DNA from 3 places in the Anaerobacillus alkaliphilus genome. Region 3 is predicted to be linked to each of the others. Evidence: riboswitches for the same ligand, from Rfam matches in the RefSeq annotation. Region 3 holds a riboswitch; each other region holds the start of a gene.

Region 1 (7,941 bases), on a different contig from region 3:
CCCAATTACGTTTTTAGCAGGCTTTATTGTAGAAAAAATCAAGGCGAATTACGTTATTGCGTTTGCTGCCTTGGGACAGATTGGAATTATGCTTCTGTTAATTCAAACGGATTCCTATACAACGGCAATTGTTTTTGGGGTTGCACGAGGACTTGTCGGAGGATTTGAAGCCATTAGTATTGGTATTATTTTTCCGAATTACTTTGGCCGTGCCAATATCGGCAGTATAAAGGGTGTTTCTTCAACGGTCATGGTGATTGGATCAGCTTTTGGACCGTTACCATTTGCATTAGCTTATGATCGATTTAGCAGTTATCAAGAAATACTTTATATGATGATGATTTTTCCATTGTTAGCGATGATTTTTGCTATTATCTCGAAGAAACCGGTAAAACAAACAGAGAAAATGAAAGAACAAGCATCCTAAACTCAACCAATGTTGTTGGGTTTTTATCTTTTATGGGACAAAAGTTGAAGTTTACTACAATGGTTGATGTCGCATGATTTGAAATTTATCACTGAAACCTAACTTACAGTCCAAACCACGTGATTTACAATCCAAAAATCAAAATTTACAGTCCAAACTAGGTGGTTTCAGTCCAAACCACGTAATTTACAGTCCGAAAATCAAAATAGTTACAGTCACAACAAGGCGATTTACAGTCCGGAATCAAAATTTACAGTCCAAACTTAAAATTTACAGTCCAACCCACGCGATTTACAGTCCGGAATCAAAATTTACAGTCCAAACCACGTAATTTACAGTCAAAATCAAAATTTAAAGTCCAAACCACGCGTTTTACAGTCCAAACTCAAAATTTACAGTCCAAACCACGTAATTTACAGTCGAAATCAAAATTTAAAGTCCAAACCACGCGATTTACAGTCCGGAATCAAAATTTACAGTCCAAACTAGGTGGTTTACAGTCCAAACTCAAAATTTACAGTCCAAACCACGTAATTTACAGTCGAAATCAAAATTTACAGTCCAAACCACGTAATTTACAGTCGAAATCAAAACTTACAGTCCAAACCACGCGATTTACAGTCCAGAATCAAAATTTACAGTCCAAACCACGTGATTTACAGTCCAAAATCAAAATTTACAGTCCACAAACCACGTAATTTACAGTCGAAAACAAAATTTACAGTCCAAACCACGCGTTTTACAGTCCAAACTCAAAATTTACAGTCCAAACCACGTAATTTACAGTCCAAACTCAAAATTTACAGTCCAAACCACGCGATTTACAGTCCAAAATCAATACTTACAGTCCAAACTCAAATCCCCCAAAAATAGTAAAAAGCAGTGTGCCCTTAAGCACACTGCTACTACTTATTGTCTAAGCTGGTCTGGTTCCGCTGGCGTAGAGATACTCGCTAAAGCTTCTCCAGCTTCGTTTTGATAAATGTCTGTTTCAGCTAAGTCACCAATCGCAACCATTCCCACTAGTTGATTGTTATCAACAACTGGTAGACGGCGGATTTGTTGTTGTGCCATGATGTTTGCCACTTCATGAACATCCATTGTGGAGCTAGCAGTAGTAACGTTGTTCGTCATACATTGTGATACTGGAGTGTTAGGTCCAATACCGTCAGCAGTTGAACGAATGGTAATGTCACGGTCAGTGACAATCCCTTGTAATTGTCCATTCTCTACAACAGGAATTACACCAATATTGTGCTGCTTCATAAGTTGAGCGCACTCCTGGATAGATTGTTGCGGTGTTACGCAAACAACATTTTTCGTCATAATTTCGTTAATTGATTGTGCCATTTTTTTTCCCTCCTTTACTCCATTTAGTTTCTTCAAGAGTGAACTAAACATACAAGGAGATCTATGAAAAAAAGTAGGAGTTTATTTTATCGCAACAGCAACCCCGATAGGATAATGAACGTCTTTTCTTGGTGGTTCAATCGTTACCCCTCGTTGAAAATAAATTTCTACATCGCTAAAATCCTTGAACAAAGTGCTGAATTCTTCCTTTGTCAATTGGTGAAAATGGAAGGGCTGGCCACAAGGGACTCCTCTGCCTTTTCCGAAAGGTGTGGATAAAATAAGAGTTCCTCCAGGCTTCAGTAACGAATACATATTTTTCATGAATAATTGATCATCTTCTACATGCTCAATCGTTTCAAAACTCATGATTACATCAAATGAGCCCAATTTTTCTGGTAACGAAGGATCCATGACATCACCTTGCTCAAATTTCAGAGAAGGATGGTAATAGTTGGCCTTAGCGTATTTCAGCGTATCTTCATCAATATCTACACCTATCATTTCTGTAATCTCTTTCTTTTTTACTTTTGCAACCATCTGACTACCATAGCCTGTTCCGCAGGCGATATCTAGAACACGCCCCTCAACGTATGGAGTTGAAAAATAATATCTGGCTGTATGTTCTAAAAGACTCGCGTTTGTTGAGTCCAATTCCTTTGGTATCATGCGTTCCCCTGTATCTTTTAACATGAAATCACCGCTCACTTAAAATTTATTACCTATATCATAACAATTTCTTAAAAAGTATTCCAAATATCAACAAAAAATAAATTTTCTGATTTATTAAACTTTAGTAAATGTGACTTTTTTGTGAAAAAACGAGAAAAGAAAAGATACAAGTAGTTTAACGGAGAAAAATGGCCATGTAGTACGCTTACATCGAAATTCAGATTCTTCTTCATCCGTGGTAGAATTCAATTTGTTGATAACGGACTGACTTTCGTGAGAGTCGAAAGTCAAATTTTTAAAAAACTTAATAAGGAAGAGGTGTAAGCTTGAATTTACAAGCAATTAAACAAGAATGGTTTAGCAATATTAAAGGAGACACCTTAGCAGGGATCGTAGTAGCATTAGCATTAATACCGGAAGCTATTGCATTTTCTATTATTGCAGGTGTAGACCCAATGGTTGGTCTTTATGCTTCTTTTTGTATTGCCGTTGTTATTGCCTTTGTTGGTGGCCGTCCGGGAATGATTTCAGCTGCTACAGGTGCAATGGCATTACTGATGATTACCCTCGTAGCCGATCATGGACTTCAATATTTATTGGCTGCAACAATTTTAACTGGGGTTCTTCAGATTTTATTTGGGGTGCTCAAACTAGCTCAGTATATGAAGTTTGTACCTAGATCAGTTATGGTAGGGTTTGTTAATGCATTAGCAATCCTAATTTTTACAGCTCAATTACAACACTTTGTTGATGTTACATGGGTAATGTATGCTCTAGTTGCTTTAACTTTAGCGATTATTTATATCCTACCTAGATTTACAAAAGCAATTCCATCGACATTAGTAGCGATCATCGTTGTAACAGTCATCGCAGTTTTTGGAAACTTAGGAGTAAGCAATGTAGGAACAATGGGGAATCTTCAGAGTACGTTTCCTATTTTTATGCTTCCATCCATTCCGTTAACATTTGAAACATTAATGATCATTTTTCCATACGCATTAGCACTTTCAATTGTTGGTTTATTAGAGTCTTTATTAACGGCTCAAATCGTTGATGATATGACAGATACGGATAGTGATAAGAACAGAGAAAGTCGCGGTCAAGGGATTGCCAACATTGTTGCCGGCTGTTTCGGTGGGATGGCTGGTTGTGCGATGATTGGTCAGTCAGTGATCAACGTAAAATCAGGTGGTAGAGGACGCTTATCAGCTTTAGTTGCTGGACTTTTCCTGATGTTTTTAATTATTGTCCTTGGCTCGGTTGTTGTACAAATTCCGTTAGCGGCCTTAGCTGGAGTTATGTTCATGGTTGCAATTGGGACATTCGACTGGAATTCATTAAAAACACTTCACAAAATTCCTAGAACAGACGCAACTGTTATGGTTGTTACAGTCTTAACTGTTGTAATTACTCATAACTTAGCAATTGGGGTTTTAACAGGTGTTCTTCTAAGTGCAATTTTCTTCGGAGCGAAAATTTCAAAGGTTCACGTGACTTCTAAACTTTCACACTCAGGTGATAAGAAGACTTACTTTGTTGAAGGGCAACTATTCTTCGTATCGGTTACGGACTTTATTGCTGCCTTCGATTTCAAAGACGCTGTTAAAGAAGTGGAAATCGATTTTAGCCGAGCCCATCTATGGGATGACTCAGCGATAGGTGCGATAGATAAGGTTGAAATGAAATATGAACAAAGTGGAATTACCGTTCATTTTACCGGGTTAAATAAAGAAAGCTCATTATTAGTACAAAAAATTGGTGGCTTATCGAAAAATTCTGGCCATTAATGTATACTGTTAGAAACATACAAAAGTGTCTGTTCATCTTAGATGACCGGCACTTTTGTTTTATTATACGAAAATGGGGGTTATTTCATGTTTGAACATATTTTGCTAGCGGCTGATGGTTCAGCACATTCACTACGAGCAGCTGAAAATGCTATTCACTTAGTAGGGGGAAAAGAACAAAGTAAAGTGACGATTGTATATGTAGTTGATGGAGCAACCTCAAAATCAGATGTGCTACGAATTGGGGACAGTAAAGATATCGCTGAAAAAAGAAAAGAGAAACTAAAGGATATTCTTACATTATTAGAAAAATCATCGATAGCACATGAATTAAAAATCCTTCACGGCGACCCAGGAGAAACAATTGTAGAGTTCGCTAATAATCAAGAGTTTGATTGCCTGGTCATTGGTAGTCGCGGCCTAAATAGTTTACAAAGCATGGTACTTGGTGGGGTTAGTCACAAAGCTGCGAAACGTGCGAAATGCCCTGTGATGATAGTTAAGTAGAATTGTGAATTATGAATTATGAATTATGATTGATAGAACAAAGCTCAGTTCAAAATTGAACTGAGCTTTGTTTGCATTAAAAATAATTTTACGGAACTGCGAAGCCTAGCCCTATCCAACAATTCAAAATTCAAAATTGACAATTATTTTTCATGATGATGATGAGAATGGTCAGTCTCTTCTTGATGATTAGGCAAGGAATAATGATCTGTAAAATAAAAGGCCAGTAAGATAACAATAAATAAAGGAAACCGTCTCCTAAAGAAGAAACTCCTCCAACCTTTTTCTTTAACTGTTACTTCACCTTGCATCATCAATAGCAAAATAAAGAAAACGCCAGCAGCCAGCACAATGATTACGTTCATCGCATTGTTAGCCATATCACTCGAAACCATTACACCTAGCATAGCTCCCATCATTCCACCCATTGCTCCTGAAAGAAAACCGTCTAAAATGGCCATCATACTAATTGGAAATCCAGCTATAGTTCCCATAATTGCACCAAATAAAATACTTATGACCGTGATTTCAAAAAAATGTTCCGGAAAAATAAGACCCATAATCGTCCCAAAAGATAAACCAAGTGTCATCCCAATTGTCATCGCAATCATCATCCCAGCCATAGTGGAGATGTGTTTCCGATACAAAAATAAAAAGCTAAAGATCCAAGCGATAATACATGTGTAAAGTAGAGTTAAAAGTATCTCTAACCCCATATGAGCACCTCCCTACTTAATAATTCATATGAACGTTTTTCAAAATAAGTACAAGTTCTCTCTTAAACAAACGTTTAATTAAATTTCATTCCCCCCCTTAAAATGAAGTAATTCTCCGTATAGATAAGCAAGAAAGAAAAAACAAGTAAAGGGCAAAACCATTGAAAGGTGGTGACGCAAAACTACAGGGACTAAGGGTTCAACCTATGTTAGCCAGTTGCCAAAATGATATTATGGGAAATTTGAGGTGAGAGAACGTGAGTCATAAGGTAGTACATATATTTCTCATCATTCTTTTGACTGCTTTAGTTGGTTGTAGTAAAGCTACGGAAGAAGTTACTGATAACAATCCGAATGGTGATGGTAATAACTACTACGATAATTCCGAACTAGGAATATCAATTGAGGCAGAAACTGGTTGGGTGCTTGAGAAAGAGACCTCACAAACTGTGAAGTTTACGCGTGATAATATAATTGGTTTGATCTCTGTTATTCCAAAAGAAAAAACTGTGTCAGAAATAAAGAAAGAGCTATTATCAGGTGCAGGTGAGGTTACTGTCGTTGGTGAAGGACTTAATTTTATTGCTTGGAAAACTGAGCTAGAAGAAAGCATTCGCACACAGATATGGATTGAGGAAAAGTCAGATCGTCAAATAATAGTCACGATGATGACACCTGACGAAATGTTTGAAGGTAACAGAGAGACGATAGAAGATTTTCGTGAAATGATAGAAATTTATTAAGTGAACAAGGAGAGGAACTAAACGATGAAGAAAATTATATCAACAGCAATTTTAGTAGGTGGTTTAACAATGGGTGGAGCAACCTTTGCCGATAGTGTTGACAATAAAAAAACAGGTGTAGATGAATTGCTATTTCATATCTTTGAAGGAAATGCTCAACTAACGAAAAATGTTGTCCAAAGGGTGATTGTTCAGGATCGCTTTACAGAAAATCGCCTTGATAAAATCGAAACTGTCATTGAAACTGGCGAGGAAAACGCAGTCGGAGAACTAGTTGAAGACATCGATCAGAATTTAGCAGCTATCGAAAATATCGTTGATGAAGCAGCAAAAATTGGTGAGGACATCACTGAACTAGAAGAGGTAATAGCACAAATTATCGTCAAACGTAGTCAAAATCTACTAGCATTATTAGAGCGAGATAACCTTCCTGAGCAAGCGAAGGCTGGAATTAGAAAAGCGTTGGCTAATCAAGAAAGAGCGATGGCTCGTGTGGCAAAAGCCAAAGACCTTTGGAAGTCTGTTGAAGAAGCGATCGCAAAATTAGAAGAAGAGCTAGTAACGGCAGAAGAAGTTGAACTTGTAGAAGAAACAATTGAAGTAGAAAGCGACGTTACAACAGAATTAGAAACAGAAGAAGTAGAAGAAAGCAACAAGCATGTTGTAAAAACAAATGAGAAAGTAGAAAGAACGTTAACTAAGGCTGCAGAGAAAATTCAAAGAACTGAAGAGCGTGCTACAAAACATCTTGAAAAAGGTCAAACAAAAGCTCACGAAAAGGCTCTAGAAAAAATTGAAAGAACACAAAAGCAAGCACAAGAGAAGGTAGAAAGAACATTAGAGCAAGCTGCTGAAAAAGGAAATAAAGGGAATAAAGGTAACAAAGATAATAAAGGAAACGGCCAAGGTCAAGGAAGACCATAATACAAGGCCACAAAAAGAGACTTGCTCAAGCCATCACTAGGTATATTGAGCCAGTCTCTTTCATACGTTATTCAGTTAGTTGGTTTTACTGGTAATATCTTTTACTTTCTTTGACTACATAAACGAAGGATAATAGAAGGATGTACGTATAAATCGGTAAAGGAGGCGTAGGGGATGGAAACCGCTAATGTCGTAGAAGACACTGCTAGTGCCCAAAATGGTGATCAGTTTGTGCGTGAAAAGTTAATTCGTCATTACAAGCCTTACGTGCTTAATACCGTAGGACATATTTGTAAGAAGTATATAAGTTGGAGTGAAGAAGAGGCAAGTATTGGTCTAATAGCTCTAAATAAAGCTATTGATACGTATGACTCATCAAAAGGTAGGACCTTTCTTAATTACGTGTATCTATTAGTGCAAAGGGATTTGATCGATTTTTTTCGCAAAGAAAAGAATGAAAGGCATGTTTCGTTAAATGCCAATGTTATAGATGAAGGAAATCTTCAAACAAATTACGAAGTAGAGCAATCGTTGCAGCGTTATGAAAAGGAAAAACAAGCAAATGATTTAGTAGAAGAGATCCTAGAGCTAAGTGAGGAACTTGAGAAATACCAAATAAACTTTGAAGAATTGGAGAAGTTTTCTCCTAAACATAAAGATACGAGGGAAAGTTTGTTTGAACTCGTTGAGAGATTTGTAGAAGATCAAGAGTGTGTCGAACAGTTTATAAAAAAGAGGCAATTCCCAACGACCATGTTTGTAAAGAAAACAGGGTATAAGGTGAAAACAATTGAAAGACATCGGAAATATATCGT
Region 2 (7,941 bases), on a different contig from region 3:
ACACTGTAGTCGCAATCATTTCTCGCTGTGCTCTAGTTAAAGGCGATTTCTTAAACATAATCGTCTTATAATAAGCAAGATGTGTTTCCATAGAATCAGGAAATAAGCTATGAACCTTTATGATGTTGGCTACTTTATTCCCCATTCCTTCGTATAGCTCTTTTAATTTCCCTTCTGCTTCATGTTCGTGGATTATTTCAATATAGCTCATTTATTTCAACCTCCCTATATTATTTTACTAATTTCATAGTAACAGATTTTCGGAAATTTCAGTTAACTATTTATAAGATATGGTGCATAAAGGCTCAACAAATTAAAAAGAAGGAACAAACATTGTTTGTTCCTTCCTCCGTTTGTCCATCTAACGTGGACTTTCTATTTAATTTGTCCACGAAAGGTGCCAGGCACCATCTCTGCAGGGACTGGTTTTGAATATAGATAGCCTTGTCCAAAATGACACTGATACTGAGTGAGTATGTTTGCTTGTTCTATAGTTTCTATCCCTTCTGCAATGACTCGAAGGTTTAAGTTAGCACCGATGTCGATGATCGTCTTTACAATTGGTTGATTTGCTTCGTCTGTGATGTCGTCAATAAACAGCTTGTCAACCTTGATCGTATCAATGGGCAACTTTTTCAAAATGTGCAGTGAGGAATACCCGGTTCCAAAATCATCAATTGCCGTTTTGACGCCAATGTCTTTCAGTTGTTTTAAGATGTTAATAGATTCATTGACATTTTGCATAATGCTTTCTGTGATTTCTAGCTCTAATAATGCTGGTTTGTGTCCCGTTGTTTCTAAGACATTTTTTACCTTTGCAATAAAATCAGTATGCTGGAATTGCCGAACCGAAACGTTAACCGAAATAGTAACCGGTGGCAAACCTTCCTTTTGCCAAGCGAGGTTTTGTTTACATGCCGTTTCTAAAACCCAATCTCCAATTGGAATAATCTGACCTGTCTCTTCAGCAATTGGAATAAATTCCGCTGGCGAGATTGAGCCCATTTCGGGATGAAACCAACGGACTAGTGCTTCCACCCCGGTCGGTTGTCCTGTTTTTAGATCAACAATTGGTTGATAATAAAGGACCAACTGATTTCTTTCAATCGCTCTACGTAGCTCATTTTCTATTTTCACCTTTCTAGTAAGAGCATCATTTAAATCTGAATGGAAGAAGCAATAACTATTTCGACCATTCCCTTTTGCAAGATACATTGCAAAATCAGCATTCTTCAATAGTTGTTGACTTTCTTCCGCATTCCTAGGGTATAAGCTAATTCCAATACTTGGAGAGATTGAAATGTCATGATGGTCCACTATGAAAGAGGCTCGAAACTCTTTAATAATGGTCTCTGATATTTCAATACAATTCTCTTCAGTCGCATTAGGTGAAATCACTACAAACTCATCTCCACCGATACGATACAATACATCATCTTCATTTAGAACGTACTGTAATCTCTGTGCTGCAATTTCTAACAAGCGATCTCCAATATGGTGACCAAGTGTATCGTTCACAAGTTTAAACCGGTCTAAATCAATTAGTAGTAGCCCAACTGAACTTTGAGCTTGTTTCGCTTCATCCATATAATGAATAAGTTGTTCATTGAAGCTTGCGCGATTATTTAGTCCTGTTAATGAATCATGATAAGCCAAGTATTTGTATTCATCCATTAAGATCTTATTTTTTCTGATAATCACAAACTGACGGCTAACAATCATAATAAATATTAGAAGCATACCAATACTAAGCGCGTTAAACTCATAATGATAGCTATGTATCCCAAGTACCATCAAGATAATAACGCTTATATACGGAAACACAGTCTCTGAATTATCCAAATAAGTGCTGTTATTCAAGCTATTTTCTACCGACGTTTCCTCTGAAAATAAGGCAGCTAACCCAATAAACATCAGACCGAGTAACCAAATTGGTTCAATAGCACCCCCATGTTGGTAAGCCTCTCTTAACGTTAAGTACAAAAAGGCAGAGTCTCCAGTGATTTGGAAAATAAATCCAAAAATAAGCAATACTATCATCGGTCGTTCCTTACTAGATTTAGAAAGATAGTATAAATACGTAATAAGGAATAAGATGCTTAAGTCTGTAATTGTATAAAATAGCCCAATCATTGTTAGAAAGAATGAGTTTTCAGATAGTAACCAAATAGGTGTAATCAAGAAGTGGATACTAATTGTTACAGATACTGTCATAAACACAATGATATTAAATGTAAATGGACTATTAGCCGTAGAATTACTTAAGCTTTTAGTTTTTTGTACCAAAGCCATTAAATAGAATATATAAGCACCTAACCATAATAAGAATGAAAAATCATATACTGACACGAAGCCCTGATTAATGATAGAAAATAAGAAGATGACGTTTCCGATGATATTAAGGAAAACTCCAGTCCCTAGTAATAACCAAAAGTTCCTTTTACTACCCGAAGAAGACTTTTTAACAACATTTAGTAGTAAGACAAGGGTAATCATTCCTGTAACCATAGAAAATATACTTGCTCCAATCGATCTCCTAAATGCCTCTTCTGAAAATAAGAAAGACCACCCATAATATAAAAAGATAATGGCTGTAAATAGAAGTAAGATCAAACGCCTATTTGTTGTTAGCATATAATTCCTCCATTTTTTCCACCAATAAGAAAAAAAGCTATCTCCAACGAAATACCTTAACCGCTATTTCCTTGGTAACTCGGCCACCATAGGTTGGCACAACAACCAGTAGGTCCGAAGCTTTGCGTCCTCACCTTTCAGTAAGTTTGCCTTTTCATTGAAGTTATTTTATTTGGCTTGGATATGACCTTACCAAGCTACAGTTAGTTTACCACATAGTTCGACAAAATAAATCATAGTTTGATATATTTCCACATAGATTTTAAGTGAAACAAACAAAAGACTACCCATGCACTAGGTAGCCTTTATCGTTATTTTATTGAGGTACGCAGATTTTCTCTCACTCCGATTGTTCAGTCGAGTAGGATGGGTCCTCTCCTCTCAGGATTGTGACCCTACCCCCTCACAGATCCGTGCGGGCGCAATTAACGCACACGGCTCTTCCTAAACATCATTCACAAAATATAGCTAATGTGATCTCTTAAATCATAAATGTTAACTTTAACTTTAGGTTTAGGTAGTGGGAATTTCCTGAGTAGTAGGTGAAACTTTTCCCACGTAAATGATTTCCTTTGACTACGGCGGTTCATCCATTTAAAGAACTGTTTCACAATTTCTCTTACGAATTTAGCTACATTGTTTGTGTTATCAGTAATACAATAGTAATTGTAATATCCATTTAAAGAGCGTCTGAGTCGGTCAATAAGCTCCACCATATTCTGATGTCGATTGGTTTTAAACCATTCTTTGCTTTCCTTTAGTTTCGCCTGCATCTTTTTCTTGCTTGTTTTACGTTTCACTCTAAACTTTCCTTGCTTGCTCTTGCCACAATAGTGCGTAAAACCCAAGAAATCGAATATTGGAGGTTTGCTTATACCTTTATCTTTACAGTTACTAGTCGCAAATCTCCCAAAAGGAATTATTTTCGTTTTGTTCTCTGCTATTTCTAAATTGAATTTGGCTAAACGTAGTTTTAGCACGTCATAGAATTGTTCCGCCTCATTCTTGTATTGGAAACAGCACACAAAATCATCGGCATAACGAACAAGGTAAGCCTGTCCTTTACAATGTTTCTTCACATGTACTTCAAACCACAAATCGAGTACATAATGTAAGTAAATATTCGCGAGAATTGGCGAGATGATACCCCCTTGAGGAGTCCCTCTGTCCGTCTTAAAGTATTTCCCTTGTTCCATATAACCACCTTTAAGAAATCTACCGATTATACGTAGGAAGCTTGGGTCTGCAATACGATGTTCTAAAAACTTCATCATCCAATGGTGGTCTACGTTATCAAAAAATCCTTTGATATCAACATCTACGATGTAACTAATTTTCCGTTCCTCAATATACACATTTAAGATCTTTAGCGCATCATGACAGTTTCTACTTGGGCGAAATCCAAAAGAACAGTCTAGAAAATCACTTTCATAGATTGTATTTAAGATCTTTGCCATCCCTTTCTGAACAATTTTGTCTTCATGTTCTGGGATACCTAAAGGTCTCTTCTTGTTCTTTTCTTTTGGGATATAAGTCCTTCTAACAGGAACTGGTTGGTAGCTTTTCGTTTTCATTCGTGTAATCAGATCTGTTAGGTTTTCATCCACTTTCTCACTGTAATCTTCTTTCGTTGTACCGTTAGTTCCTGTGGCTTTATTACTTGGTAGTTCTTGATGGCAGCTTTTCAGAAATTCGTGATCTAAAAGGTGTGCTAAAGAGGTGAATTTTAATTGTGGATCTTCCTTAGCTAATTCTGCTATCCTAATAAGTTTTGTTTCCATTCTACTTCTACCTCCGAGTGTAGTAAATGTGTCCCTTGTTAGGGTAATGTTCAGGTGACTGTCTTTCCTCGTGCAGAGTTACCCGCATTCATTGGTACTATACAGTCATCCGACTTCCTATAGTCATTTGGTTTCCTTACTTTGTATCGCTTGTTCAACCATACTCTCTTCAAGTGAAGAAAGAACATATAGGATATCCCGAGTTGCCACGTAATCATTGTGAAGCATGCCTGGCTCTTCGACCCCGAGAGAGTTTTATGTTCCTCACCATATCGGTAACATAAGATATTGCCTTCCAGTTGTCCGACACTGTCGGCCTCTCTAAATTTGAACTAATTTCGGGGCTCAATCACTTTCAGGCCTACTACCTGGCTGTCTACGCTTAACCCACGTCGGTTACCCCCGTGAGTCCAAGACTCGCTATTGGCGACTTGGTTAGAGTCTTACCAAGCAGGAGTTCCACCTGCTAAATTACGCAACCTTGCTCGGTCGCTCCGGACATACATTCCGTTATTTTGCCACTTTTCTTGATTTTCTAACTTTCGAGGACACAGAGGCCCTTATTTTAGGTAAAAAGCCTATTTTCCAGCTGTCTTTGAGGAAATAAGGGATTGTTATCATCATATCCATTTATGATGTTCGTTATAGGGGTTTTATTCTAAATTCATATGTCCTCAAAATCTCAAAAACGGCCTTTTTCGAGAAAATAGCGGAGCGTACGTCCGCCAAATCCTCCCCGGACTAGACTGACATTCTACGCGACAAACGAACGAAGGATCCAAAACGCGACCATCATCGACTGAACAAAAAATAATGTTCCCCAGATAAAAGCCGGAATAAATGTACTCTTCGCTAAGCTTGTGGCATCGCCTGCTTGCCTTCGATCGCGGAAGCTTAAGTAACAAATAATAAACGCCGAGCGTACTGCTTCCACAAGTAGTAACGCTGCTAAAAATTGGACAAATATCTCAATAGCTCCCACATGTCCTAGATAAACGAAAAGCAAACATAGGCCAATAAACGTTGTCAGCCAAAATACACCGTATAGGTTCCTCACCCATAGTACTAAATTAATGATCGCCACTCCAATAAACCCATATAACAATTCCAGGTACAGACCTTCGCCAATTAGATAAAAACACGCGTAAGCAACAAGTGGCGAGAAAGTATACCCAGCATATGAGATGAACACTCTACTAATCCAACTCCCTGAAGCCGTAATAATTTGACCTTCAGTACTAGGAAATAATGAGATCTTAATAACTCGTCCCTTACATAATAGGCAAGCGATCGCATGTCCCATTTCATGAAACATCGTATTTAAAGCGGCAAAATACAAATTAACTTTCGGAATATGTAAAATAAAGAATACTAATAGAAAATATAGGTACCATTGGTTAAGCAATCTATCACCCTCGAAAAAATGTTATCATCTTCTTTCTTACCAGTTTTCACCCTTATTAAACAAGGAGTTGTCATGAAGACAACCCCTTCTCACTTACACATAGGATGGATTTACCGTAGCTTTTCTCTGAAGCAGGTCATATTGTAGTAGTCTTACATTGAAAAGCATAATAGGGTCAAGATACTTTTCAGGGTTTGATTTCAGGCGTTGCAATGCATCTTTCTTATATTGAATATCTTGCTGTTCGTTTTCGATCACTTCATGTAAAACTTGAAATGATTGACTAAAGAACATGGAAATATCACGTTCAATCCCTTTTTCAAACAATTCAAATTGGATCATGAATTGATTTGTAATCGTTCCTGCAATTTTCTCAAAATCCTCTTTTTCAATAAGTTTTTGATAAAGATTACATAACATAGTTTTGTTAGAAAGTGTTCCTAATAGTTTCCCAGCGCTCTTTAATACCAATTGAGAAGGAGTATAGCGGTTGATGATATTCATTTTGTCGAGACGAACTCCTTTAGATAACCGGTGAGAGTCTCTCTTCCAATCATCTAACACCTGAAAGTCACAATCGAAACTAAAGTGCTGTCCTTTATACATGGTAGTAAAGCCTTCAGCCATTTCCTTTAAGAAGTTTGAACTAAGTGATAATTCCTCTGTACACTTTTCGAGCCAAATAGCGATCTCCTTCGAATATCTAGGTAAAATAGTATGTTGAACATACTGATAAATTCTTTCGTTCATTTGTTCGTTGAGGTCAATATGGATTGTTTGAAAGTCCCTTTCTTCATTCACTAGAGCGGAACAATCGCTAAGTAACTTCGGAATATTGGTTTTTAGTTCCTGCTTCATATCTTCTTTCATTTTTCGATATGACGTTTGAAGGACTTCGTTTTTTTCTTTTTCCAAATCACTTACTTGATGAACAGCCGCATGGAGCTTCGAAACCATATCCTCTTTCCACCTAATTGTTTCAGTTAAATCAATTTCTGTCTCGACACGCTTCTTTAACAGGTAAGCGAGAGTTTCACGAACGAAAAATAATAGTTTTTCGTTTCTTTTTTCCGTACTCAGCGCTCCCTTTACAGCTGTTTGAATAAAGCTAGACATCTCTTCCATCTGCCTGCTACTCGTATCGTGTTTTGAATAGATCGTAATGTTTGCTTTAGGGAAATACCCTAGCATTCGCGAACGAATTTTTTCAGCCAGTGCCGAGGCATCTTTTTCGTAAAAAATAGCATCCGTTAATAGTAAGAAATGCACCGGTATCATTTCTTGAATTTTCGTTAATCGTTCACGGTCTTTAGCTGTAAAAACAGTCGTTACCGGCAATACATATAACAGAGCATCTGCTAGACGTATAAAGGATAGCTCTTCCTTTTGGTCAAAATCACGAATATCGACCATTGAAATCTGATGATCTAGTAGAAAATTGCTTGGAAATCGAACGTCAACAATCGATGACTTTGGCAAATCCTCCTTTAATTCTGCAAGACTAGATATCAGTTGAGTTGATTGATTCGTAATTTCATAGATTTCTGTTTCTCTTCCATAACCATAAAAAACGGCTGGGCAAAGTGGCGCTGAAACGTTGCTACATCCTAACAAAGAGTCAATCACCGATGTTTTGCCACTCCCACTCATGCCGCCAAGTAAGATAGGGCTTGTTTGTAAATCACAAACTTTTTCGACAAACCACTTCAAGCGTTGGTCTACATGAATGTCTAGTTCAAATGAGTCTGACCACTTAACGATATCCTTAAAAAGTTTGATACTTTGTTGGAGGTTAGTGTCTTCTTGAAGTGAATGTTTGATTATGTGTTCAGCTTTATCTATTGTCTTTTGATTTATCGCTTCTTCAAATGTCTCATTCCAAGCAAGGACTGAGCTCGCCGCTAACACATCATGTGAAGAAGATGCTACTTCTAACCAATTCGTTAGTAGGGTTGGTATCATATCCGAAATTTCATGAATGAGAAAGTCTCCGTTGATCAATTCCAAGTATGTCTCATGATACTTTCCTGACATACCCTCCCACGTGTCCAAAGGATTTATTTCTAGCTGTAAAAATAACCGATCAATTTCCCTGACCCATGAAAAATAGGATTCCTCTCC
Region 3 (7,941 bases):
TGAAGCTGACTGAAGGTCCATTGCCATGTTTACATCACCAAATTGAAAATCTCCATCTAAGATGCTTACTTTTAGATTTTTTTTCTTAAGTGCTATGGCTAGGTTTACCGTTAACAACGTCCGTCCAACTCCACCTTTACCACTACAAACTGCAATTAACTCTCCTTGTTCTTGTAAAGTTTTTTCAGACATATCGTCACCCCCATAGTTCTTAGAAAAGATTTACTTACTACTATTATCAGAAGGTTCATCAATTCGACTATTTAGCATGAGATGAATACTTCCTCGTTCTGAAACATTAACTATTTTTATAGCATCAGCAGGCGTTAATTCTAGCGTTACGGTACTATATTCGGAGTAACTTTCCGGTGAAGTTGGTTCTACCATCTTTCTACCTACAGCTAACACACGAACCTTTTCAAAAAGCAATTTCGTTACTATTTCTTCTTTATCTTCTTTTTCAATCGTTTCTGTAAAAATAATATCTACTAGGTCCTCTGGCTCCGTTAAAGTTGAGACCGATTCTACATAATTAACAGAAACCGATACCGCACGATAGCCTGGTTTTACTTTCCGTGATATGAATAGCTTTTCATCTTCCTCACTTTGAACACGGTGACTAAAAAAGGCCTCACCTGTTTGCATATCTGCAGTTACGAAAAGTCCTTCTAACTCCTCTTTAGTCATAAGAGTTTGTGGATGAAGGGCACTCTCAGGAATCGTTTTAAATTCCAATTTCTCTGCTGTTATTCGTTCATTTTTCTTTAATGGCTCTGCTGCTACGATAATCTCGACCGTATTTTCGGTAACGATTGCTGCAGTAGGAGCTGTTGAATTTTTAAGGTAGTTATTAAATAAAAGGGTAGTAATTCCACCCATAATAATTGCGAGAAGAAAAATTGACTTAGAACTCACTCAGTACACCTACCTAGGATCTAAATTAAAAACTATGACTCAGTAAACATAACAGGTCTAGAACTAATGTTTTAATCCGTTAATTTTACAACGTACGTACCATAGTTTTGACCATTCTCTGATATTTCACCTAAACCTATCATATTGATAAATTCACCTCTAACACTTTTTTGCCCGTTATTAATTGAAGAAAGCCAATAAGCAGCAAAACCAACTACCTCAATCGTGTCTTTTCCGTGGACATAATCAAAAGTATCAACAACAGCAACTGTAATCACTCTTTTACAATTTTTATCGGCTGTACTTTTACTTTGGCAGTGCAGTTTATTTTTATCCAGATCAATTAGGTGTTCGAATGCAGATTTAACAGGACCCCATTTTTGTCCTGTTTCGGTATCAAATTCAAATTTAACTTCATCCTTTACGTAAATTTTAACTCCGTTTCTGATCCCATCAGCTAGGGTAGTTGCTCCGCTCCCAACGATATCCAAATATCCACAATTTCCTCTTTGATTACCTGTATTAGAACATTTTAATTCCTTACCATCCGGGATGTTTTTTTTCTCCACCGCGATTGGTGTAACACCTATGGAAGAACCTAATGGTCCTATTAAAGCTGTTGCTTCTTTTGAAAAAGTAATTTCATTAAAACCAATCACTTTTGCGAAAGTCATTGGCACCGAAACTTCCTTAGATACTTTAATATAGCTACTAGTTACTTTTATATCACTATCATTAAGGATGTAAGAATTTTTTTTCGAGATATCCTTTGCATAGGAAATCGCCTGTGCTTCCGCTTGCGTTTGTGTTTGCGTCTCTTTCTTGATTAGGCCTTGTGCACCAGCTAAAACTGATGCATCTAGCGCTTTTTGTAATGAACTCTGTTCAGCATAAACTCTACCAAGATCCACTACTAGTGCTGTAACCCCTAGTAAAACAACCATCATCAGTGCGACAAGAACAAGTACACCACCTTGTTGGTCTCGATAAAGCTTTCGACAAGTTATTTTCAACCAGCTTCTCATAATTTCACTCCACTCTCATGACAGTTCGACTTTCAATACTAAGAAGATTATCTGTAAATAATCGACCAATTAACGGTGTAATAAATTCAAGGTCATAGGTAAGTGTCACAGTTGCAAAATCTCCTTGCTTACGAATATTAGCGGCAGGAATTATGCTAATATTTGTATCATTAATGGACAGGTGTCGAACCGCCGCCTTAGCTGCGTCTCTAACCTTCACATCATTTTCTCCAATACTAGCGATTCTGGCTGCTTCTCGCCCTGCATGATCAAGAGCAAGATAGGCATGAAACGCACGTCCAAAGTCAACAATTCCACAGAGAAGCAACATTAGTAACATAAAAACAAGTGCAAATTCTACTAAAGCTTGTCCATCTTCAGATTTCACTCTATCCTCTCCTTTACCAAATCTAATTAAGAAAACATCTCTATAAAACTGAAAATCCCCACTACTATCCAGCTTTTTTACTGAGGTAGTAAGGTGAGTAATAATTTTTACTAGAATGGATTTGTTTCCTGAATAAATAAGGCAAATAAAGCACCTGCAACAATCGCAACACCATAAGGATATTTTGCAGCCAGGGCACTTTTTTCATAGGGAAGTTCAATTCCATGTTTTCTTGCAGCAAGATAATACAATAGTCCTTTAGCTCTTCCTTTTTTCATCAAGATAATAATTAAAGCAATAACCCCTCCGACTAATGCCATATAAAGCGCTGTCGTAAATACAAATTCAGAACCTTTTAAAGCGCCTATCACTGCTAAAAGCTTTACATCTCCGGCTCCCATTCCACCTAATAAAAAAGGGATAAGTAGAATTGCTAAACCAACTAGAAAACCTACTAAGACAGATCCAAGTCCTGACCAACCACTAATGGTTATGTTGGCAACAAAGGCAAAAGCTAGAGTCGGAAACAAAACCTTGTTATAAATCTTTCTACTTTTCAAATCTGTGATTAAGCATATAAGAAGTAAAACTAGTAATAATAGATTAATCCATAACATATATTTCCCTCACTAGGTATAAAATTTCACTGTACCATTAATTTACTTCTTTTAAAAAGGCTTTACGCAGTAAACGTAAAGCCTTAAAAATTTCTTATAATTAATCTACTTTAGCTTCAGGATTAAACTTTAAAACTATATCATTAAAAATTCCTTTAACCTCTCCACCCAACAAGGATAACGCACCAATTACAACCACTGCTATTAACCCTAAAATCAACCCATACTCCGTCATACCTTGTCCTTCTTCTTGAACTACTAATTGTTTAAATTTGTTTAACATATAAATCCTCTCCCTTTTCGATTTTTTGTAAGTAGTTTCCTACTCTTGTTTCTGTAGCTGCAACTTTTCCGGCTGGCAGCTCTACAACTGAGATAGTGCCTTTGTGCAATTTTCCAATTTTCCCTGGAGCTACCGCTTCATCGATAGCCACAATTTGCATATTTGCATTTAGATACACTACATCAATTGCATAGTTCATAAAAAAGCTATGAATTGATCGGCAGGGTATAATGTGCAAGGCACAATTTGAAGGTAAGGTGTCGGTAAACATTAATCCACGAAGCCTCGATAAAAATGTATCAGCAACTTTTAGATCTTCCGCTAATATCTTGCCGTTGCTACCATTTACAAGCTTCACCATAACTTTTACGCCCCTTGCCTCAAATAAAATAACCCCACCTTACCGAAAGTGGGGTTGAACACCATGATAGGTGTACTATGTATATACTATTTGCATAAGCAATAGTAAAAACAAACTCCCTATTTCTTTCGGAAACTGGCTGGCGTAGTGGAGGTCCACCTTAGCCCCTTTAGCTTTGCGTCACTAACTTTCATTAGCTTTGCCTTTATCGTGATACAGCGAAAAGTTTGTCGTAATCTGTGATGTTATGTCATTATCTTAAATAAAATGTTTGTTTTAGCCTATCCAACAAAAATATCATTTTCTGAATTTTCACATCGAGACTTATATACTATCAAAAAATTCAGAACTGAAAGTCCTTAAATCGGTTTCCTCCAACATACATGACTTTATATACTACTATTTATTCAGTACACTCTTCCTACTCTCTCCAACCAAAATACTAAGTAGCGAAAAATAAATTGGTATTATACATTCTAAATTAACTATGTAAGAGCAATACCATAAAAAAAAGAGTTGATCGTAATCAACTCCAATGATAATCGAACTATTATATTCTTATTTGTATAACTATAGTTCTTTTGACACCCATTTTTTCACCTGATCATATTCCTCTGGATAATTCATGTTAAAAAAGGCTTTTTCGACTTCCGGAATTGACTGTAAACTTTCATCCTCAACCCATAACATCTTTACTTTTCCCCATAAATTATTGACTCGGAAATCATTCCCCTTAAGGAACTGCTCAATTTCACTAACAATAGACTTGTGATATACCGCAAACAATGGTTGTCTCATACCGTTAAAACGAGGTACGGCAGCTTGATATCCCACGCTTTTCTCCACTAATAGTCGTGCTAATTTTTTTGAGACAAACGGCATATCACAAGCAACAACGACATTATATTCTGCTGATGAAGCCAATAATCCAGCATGTATGCCTGAAAGTGGTCCCAAGCCTGGATATATATCCGTTACAATTTTAACTTTTTCTTTTAATAATGCATATTCATCTGGACTATTTGTTACTAGCACTCGATCAGTAAACTCATCACCTAAGCTATCAACAATACGCTCGATATTTGCTTTTCCTTCAATAGGTAAAAGTGCTTTGTTTGTCCCCATTCTACTTGACTTTCCACCTGATAATAAAATTAACCCAGCATTCATGCTTATCCCCTTCCCTCTTTTTCTATCTACTGCAGCGTTGTCGAGGTACCTTGTCTGTGATATCCTTTTTCTTTTGCTAGAAGATCTAAATGGAATGTAGCAAAATCATCGAGTAACAAAAACATCGGGCTAGAAGGATCTAACTTGTTTATTCCTTTCACATACCCATAACATTCCTCACACGTATCAATTTGAAATGAAGCCTTTTCTTCTTTAATCATTAACGTACTTAGTTTATTATGATCCTTGTTGTCACAGTGTGGACAAGCAATTCGCCAGAATACCCAGTCTCCCGCACAGGACAAGCATCTAAAGTGACGAAATCTTTCACTACCACGATATTCAGCTAGACCGTGTTGATCACCACATACCGGGCAATAGTCCTTCATCCACTCTTCCTCATTGAACACTTTTGTTTTTTCAAATTCTAAACGGTATTGGTTTAGGGTTGGTAGTAAGCTATAGCGAGCTACCACAAATAGAACATCTAACTGTAGATTATATTGATTAGCGAATTGATCAATAACTGTGCTATCGCCAGTTAACCACGCTCTTAACAATTGTTCTACCTCTTTATCAGTTGCCTTTTTACCCATTTTCTTAAAGATAGAACGCGAATCACCTAGTCCCGTCCAATTAGATAGCTCACGAAAATGTTTCATCGCAAACTGTAGGTCAATTTTCTCTTCTTGGCCTTCTAAGTATGGAATCCCTTCTGCTAATTTAGCAGCAATGTCATCATTACTTAATTCTAAGCTTGCAACTAACGGCTCAACTTTTTCTAGTCTCTCAACTAAATCAATATGAATTTTTGAAACAGCTTTAAAATCTTTGTTATTGTCAATTAAGCGACTCCAAACGTTTTTTACTCCTCTAATACTACTCATAATCGCCCCTCTTCCTCTTTTTTATAGCATTCTTCAAGCTCATTTTCATTACGATTTTACTCTTTTTATTTTCTTTTAACATTTTGAAAATAAATGAACTTTTACAAAAAATAACAAAAGTTCATTTATTCACAATTAGGTATAATATGTTTACGTTTACAGTTTTATTGTAAAAGAAAGGAGAAAGAAAGCCAAATAGATTGACTCACTATCTCCCTTGATTTTTATGGAAATTTTGTGTCTAGTTCTGAGCGTCAGCGGCTCGAGGTCAAATGTTCTGCCAGAGAAAAAGTGAAAAACCACACTTTTTTCTGTCAGAACATTTGCTTGTCGCCGCTAAACCGACGCTCTACACCTTTCATTTTACCAAAATGACATTGGCCCCATCATTACAACGTAACGTAGGATAAATCCACCTACTAAAAGTAATACACTTGAGAAGATTAAAGAATTCTTAACACCAAGGAGATTTGGCTTTAGTTTTAACAATAGTGGAACTAATAATCCAACCACTACTACGCCACCCCATAATAGAATTCCAAACATTCCTCTTGTTACTGTTTCGCTCCATTGTCCTAAAGCGATAACAAACACGATAATCATCGCAACATTTACAACGATCACTGATTTTACAATGTTATCTAAACGTTGAATTGACTCATCAAGGATTGATCCACGATTTGTAAATAGAAGTAATAAAATAACAACAGATACGCCAGTGATTACTGCACTAATGATCCATAACGTTGGAATTAATGGTGTAGCATTCCAAGCTGGAAGTTGAGACGTTGTTACAAGAACTCCTAAATAAACTGAGAACCATGCTGCAACAATTGCACCTACAGAAAGGTATGCTTTTGCAATTGGTCCTTCATGTAACCAAGTAGCTAAGTCATATAATTTCTTAGCCCATGGAAGCTGTAGTAAGTTGTCTTTCTTAAGAGCATATAAAACACCGAATACTGCGAAAACACCTAATCCATTTAATACCCAAGCCCCTAGTGACATTGGCGACTCCCAGTTCAACATGATATTTCCGTCCCTAAATTGCCACATAACGTTAACGAAACGTTCTTTTTTATCTAGCTTAAGGATTAGTAATAGCCCGTATACTGGTAGTAAAGCCATCGTCACGTAAAACGCACGGTGTAAACCTGCTTTATTTATTTTGCCACCGAAGGCTAGCAGAAGGGCAGTAATTAAGAATGCCCCTGCTGCGATACCTCCAATGAAAAGGTCGAAAATAATGATAAAAGGAAAATCTGGACTTTTTAATTGTGTTAGTTCATAACTATACATTTTTTAGTCCCCCCAATTACGCACTTGTCGTGGTTTTTTCTTCTAACAACTTGCGTTCACGATACGAACGGAAGCTTAGAAGGGAAACTAGGCCTACAGCAAATAAGCTGAACACACTACTCCAATAACCACCAAGCATTGTTTTTTGCGGCATTTGTGGGTTGCTAGGAAGTCCGTACTTTTCAGGTGTATCTTGAAGTAAATAGAATACATTTAAACCACCTAAAATGTCGGAGTCTCCATAAACTTTTGCTTTAAAGTTTCCAGTTGATTGTAGATACTCTTCTCTTTTTCTAGCCATTACCATTAAGTCTTCTACATCACCGAATTCGATAGAGTCAGTTGGACATGATTGTGCACATGCTGGCTCTTGACCTACTTGAAGACGATCATAACATAGTGAACATTTTTCAGCTGTTCCGCTAAGGTCGCCAATTCCGATTACACCAAACGGACAACCTGTAATACAGTATTTACAGCCGATACAAGTATCGTGGTCAATGTAAACTGTATCAAACTCCGTACGAATAATTGCATTTGTAGGACATACTGACATACATCCAGCTAACGTACAGTGTTTACAGGAGTCAGAAAGGAATAACCAACGAGAATCTGAGCGATCATCAGAGATATCCTCAATAAATTTAACATGACGCCAGTTTTGGCCATCAAGACCACCTGTATTGTCATAACTATTACCTGTTAACGAAGGAGCGGGGTTTGCTGGGATTTCATTCCACTGCTTACATGCTACTTCACAAGCCTTACAACCGTGACAAAGGGTTGTATCAATAAACATACCTTTTTGACTTTCAAATTGGCTCATATTATGCTACCCCTCCTGGTAATCTTCCTTTTTTCACATTACATGTGAATGCTTTAGAAGAGTGAATATAAACGTTAGGATCAGCTACGATAGCACTTAAATCGTTTGGTACAGATCCTGTTGAGACTCCTGAGTAACCCCAGTGAATTGGCATACCAACCGTATGAACC

Evidence for each region. A riboswitch is a leader RNA that binds a small molecule or an ion and turns the genes downstream of it on or off. The one in region 3 is predicted to bind cyclic di-GMP.
Region 1: another riboswitch for cyclic di-GMP. It lies ahead of DS745_RS09800 (hypothetical protein); the one in region 3 lies ahead of DS745_RS08625 (DUF192 domain-containing protein).
Region 2: another riboswitch for cyclic di-GMP. It lies ahead of DS745_RS20860 (putative bifunctional diguanylate cyclase/phosphodiesterase); the one in region 3 lies ahead of DS745_RS08625 (DUF192 domain-containing protein).

Annotation. Positions count from the first base shown of each region.
Region 1 covers NZ_QOUX01000032.1:183,741-191,681, forward strand. Annotated here, with positions in the region: gene DS745_RS09770 (MFS transporter) at 1-427, shown strand, start outside; gene DS745_RS09775 (CBS domain-containing protein) at 1,337-1,777, opposite strand; gene DS745_RS09780 (class I SAM-dependent methyltransferase) at 1,859-2,470, opposite strand; gene DS745_RS09785 (SulP family inorganic anion transporter) at 2,776-4,236, shown strand; gene DS745_RS09790 (universal stress protein) at 4,324-4,743, shown strand; gene DS745_RS09795 (hypothetical protein) at 4,887-5,459, opposite strand; cyclic di-GMP riboswitch class I at 5,601-5,684, shown strand; gene DS745_RS09800 (hypothetical protein) at 5,717-6,202, shown strand; gene DS745_RS09805 (coiled-coil domain-containing protein) at 6,227-7,126, shown strand; gene sigI (RNA polymerase sigma-I factor) at 7,301-7,941, shown strand, end outside.
Region 2 covers NZ_QOUX01000047.1:86,501-94,441, reverse strand. Annotated here, with positions in the region: gene DS745_RS25570 (carboxymuconolactone decarboxylase family protein) at 1-211, opposite strand, end outside; gene DS745_RS20860 (putative bifunctional diguanylate cyclase/phosphodiesterase) at 376-2,634, opposite strand; cyclic di-GMP riboswitch class I at 2,705-2,795, opposite strand; gene ltrA (group II intron reverse transcriptase/maturase) at 3,090-4,415, opposite strand; gene DS745_RS20850 (M50 family metallopeptidase) at 5,170-5,820, opposite strand; gene DS745_RS20845 (tetratricopeptide repeat protein) at 5,914-7,941, opposite strand, start outside.
Region 3 covers NZ_QOUX01000030.1:17,646-25,586, reverse strand. Annotated here, with positions in the region: gene DS745_RS08655 (CpaE/TadZ family protein) at 1-192, opposite strand, end outside; gene cpaB (Flp pilus assembly protein CpaB) at 223-915, opposite strand; gene DS745_RS08645 (TadE/TadG family type IV pilus assembly protein) at 987-1,940, opposite strand; gene DS745_RS08640 (TadE/TadG family type IV pilus assembly protein) at 1,945-2,328, opposite strand; gene DS745_RS08635 (A24 family peptidase) at 2,439-2,945, opposite strand; gene DS745_RS08630 (Flp family type IVb pilin) at 3,046-3,228, opposite strand; gene DS745_RS08625 (DUF192 domain-containing protein) at 3,212-3,589, opposite strand; cyclic di-GMP riboswitch class I at 3,717-3,803, opposite strand; gene mobA (molybdenum cofactor guanylyltransferase) at 4,160-4,759, opposite strand; gene DS745_RS08615 (formate dehydrogenase accessory protein FdhE) at 4,786-5,646, opposite strand; gene nrfD (NrfD/PsrC family molybdoenzyme membrane anchor subunit) at 6,010-6,945, opposite strand; gene DS745_RS08605 (4Fe-4S dicluster domain-containing protein) at 6,962-7,771, opposite strand; gene fdnG (formate dehydrogenase-N subunit alpha) at 7,773-7,941, opposite strand, start outside.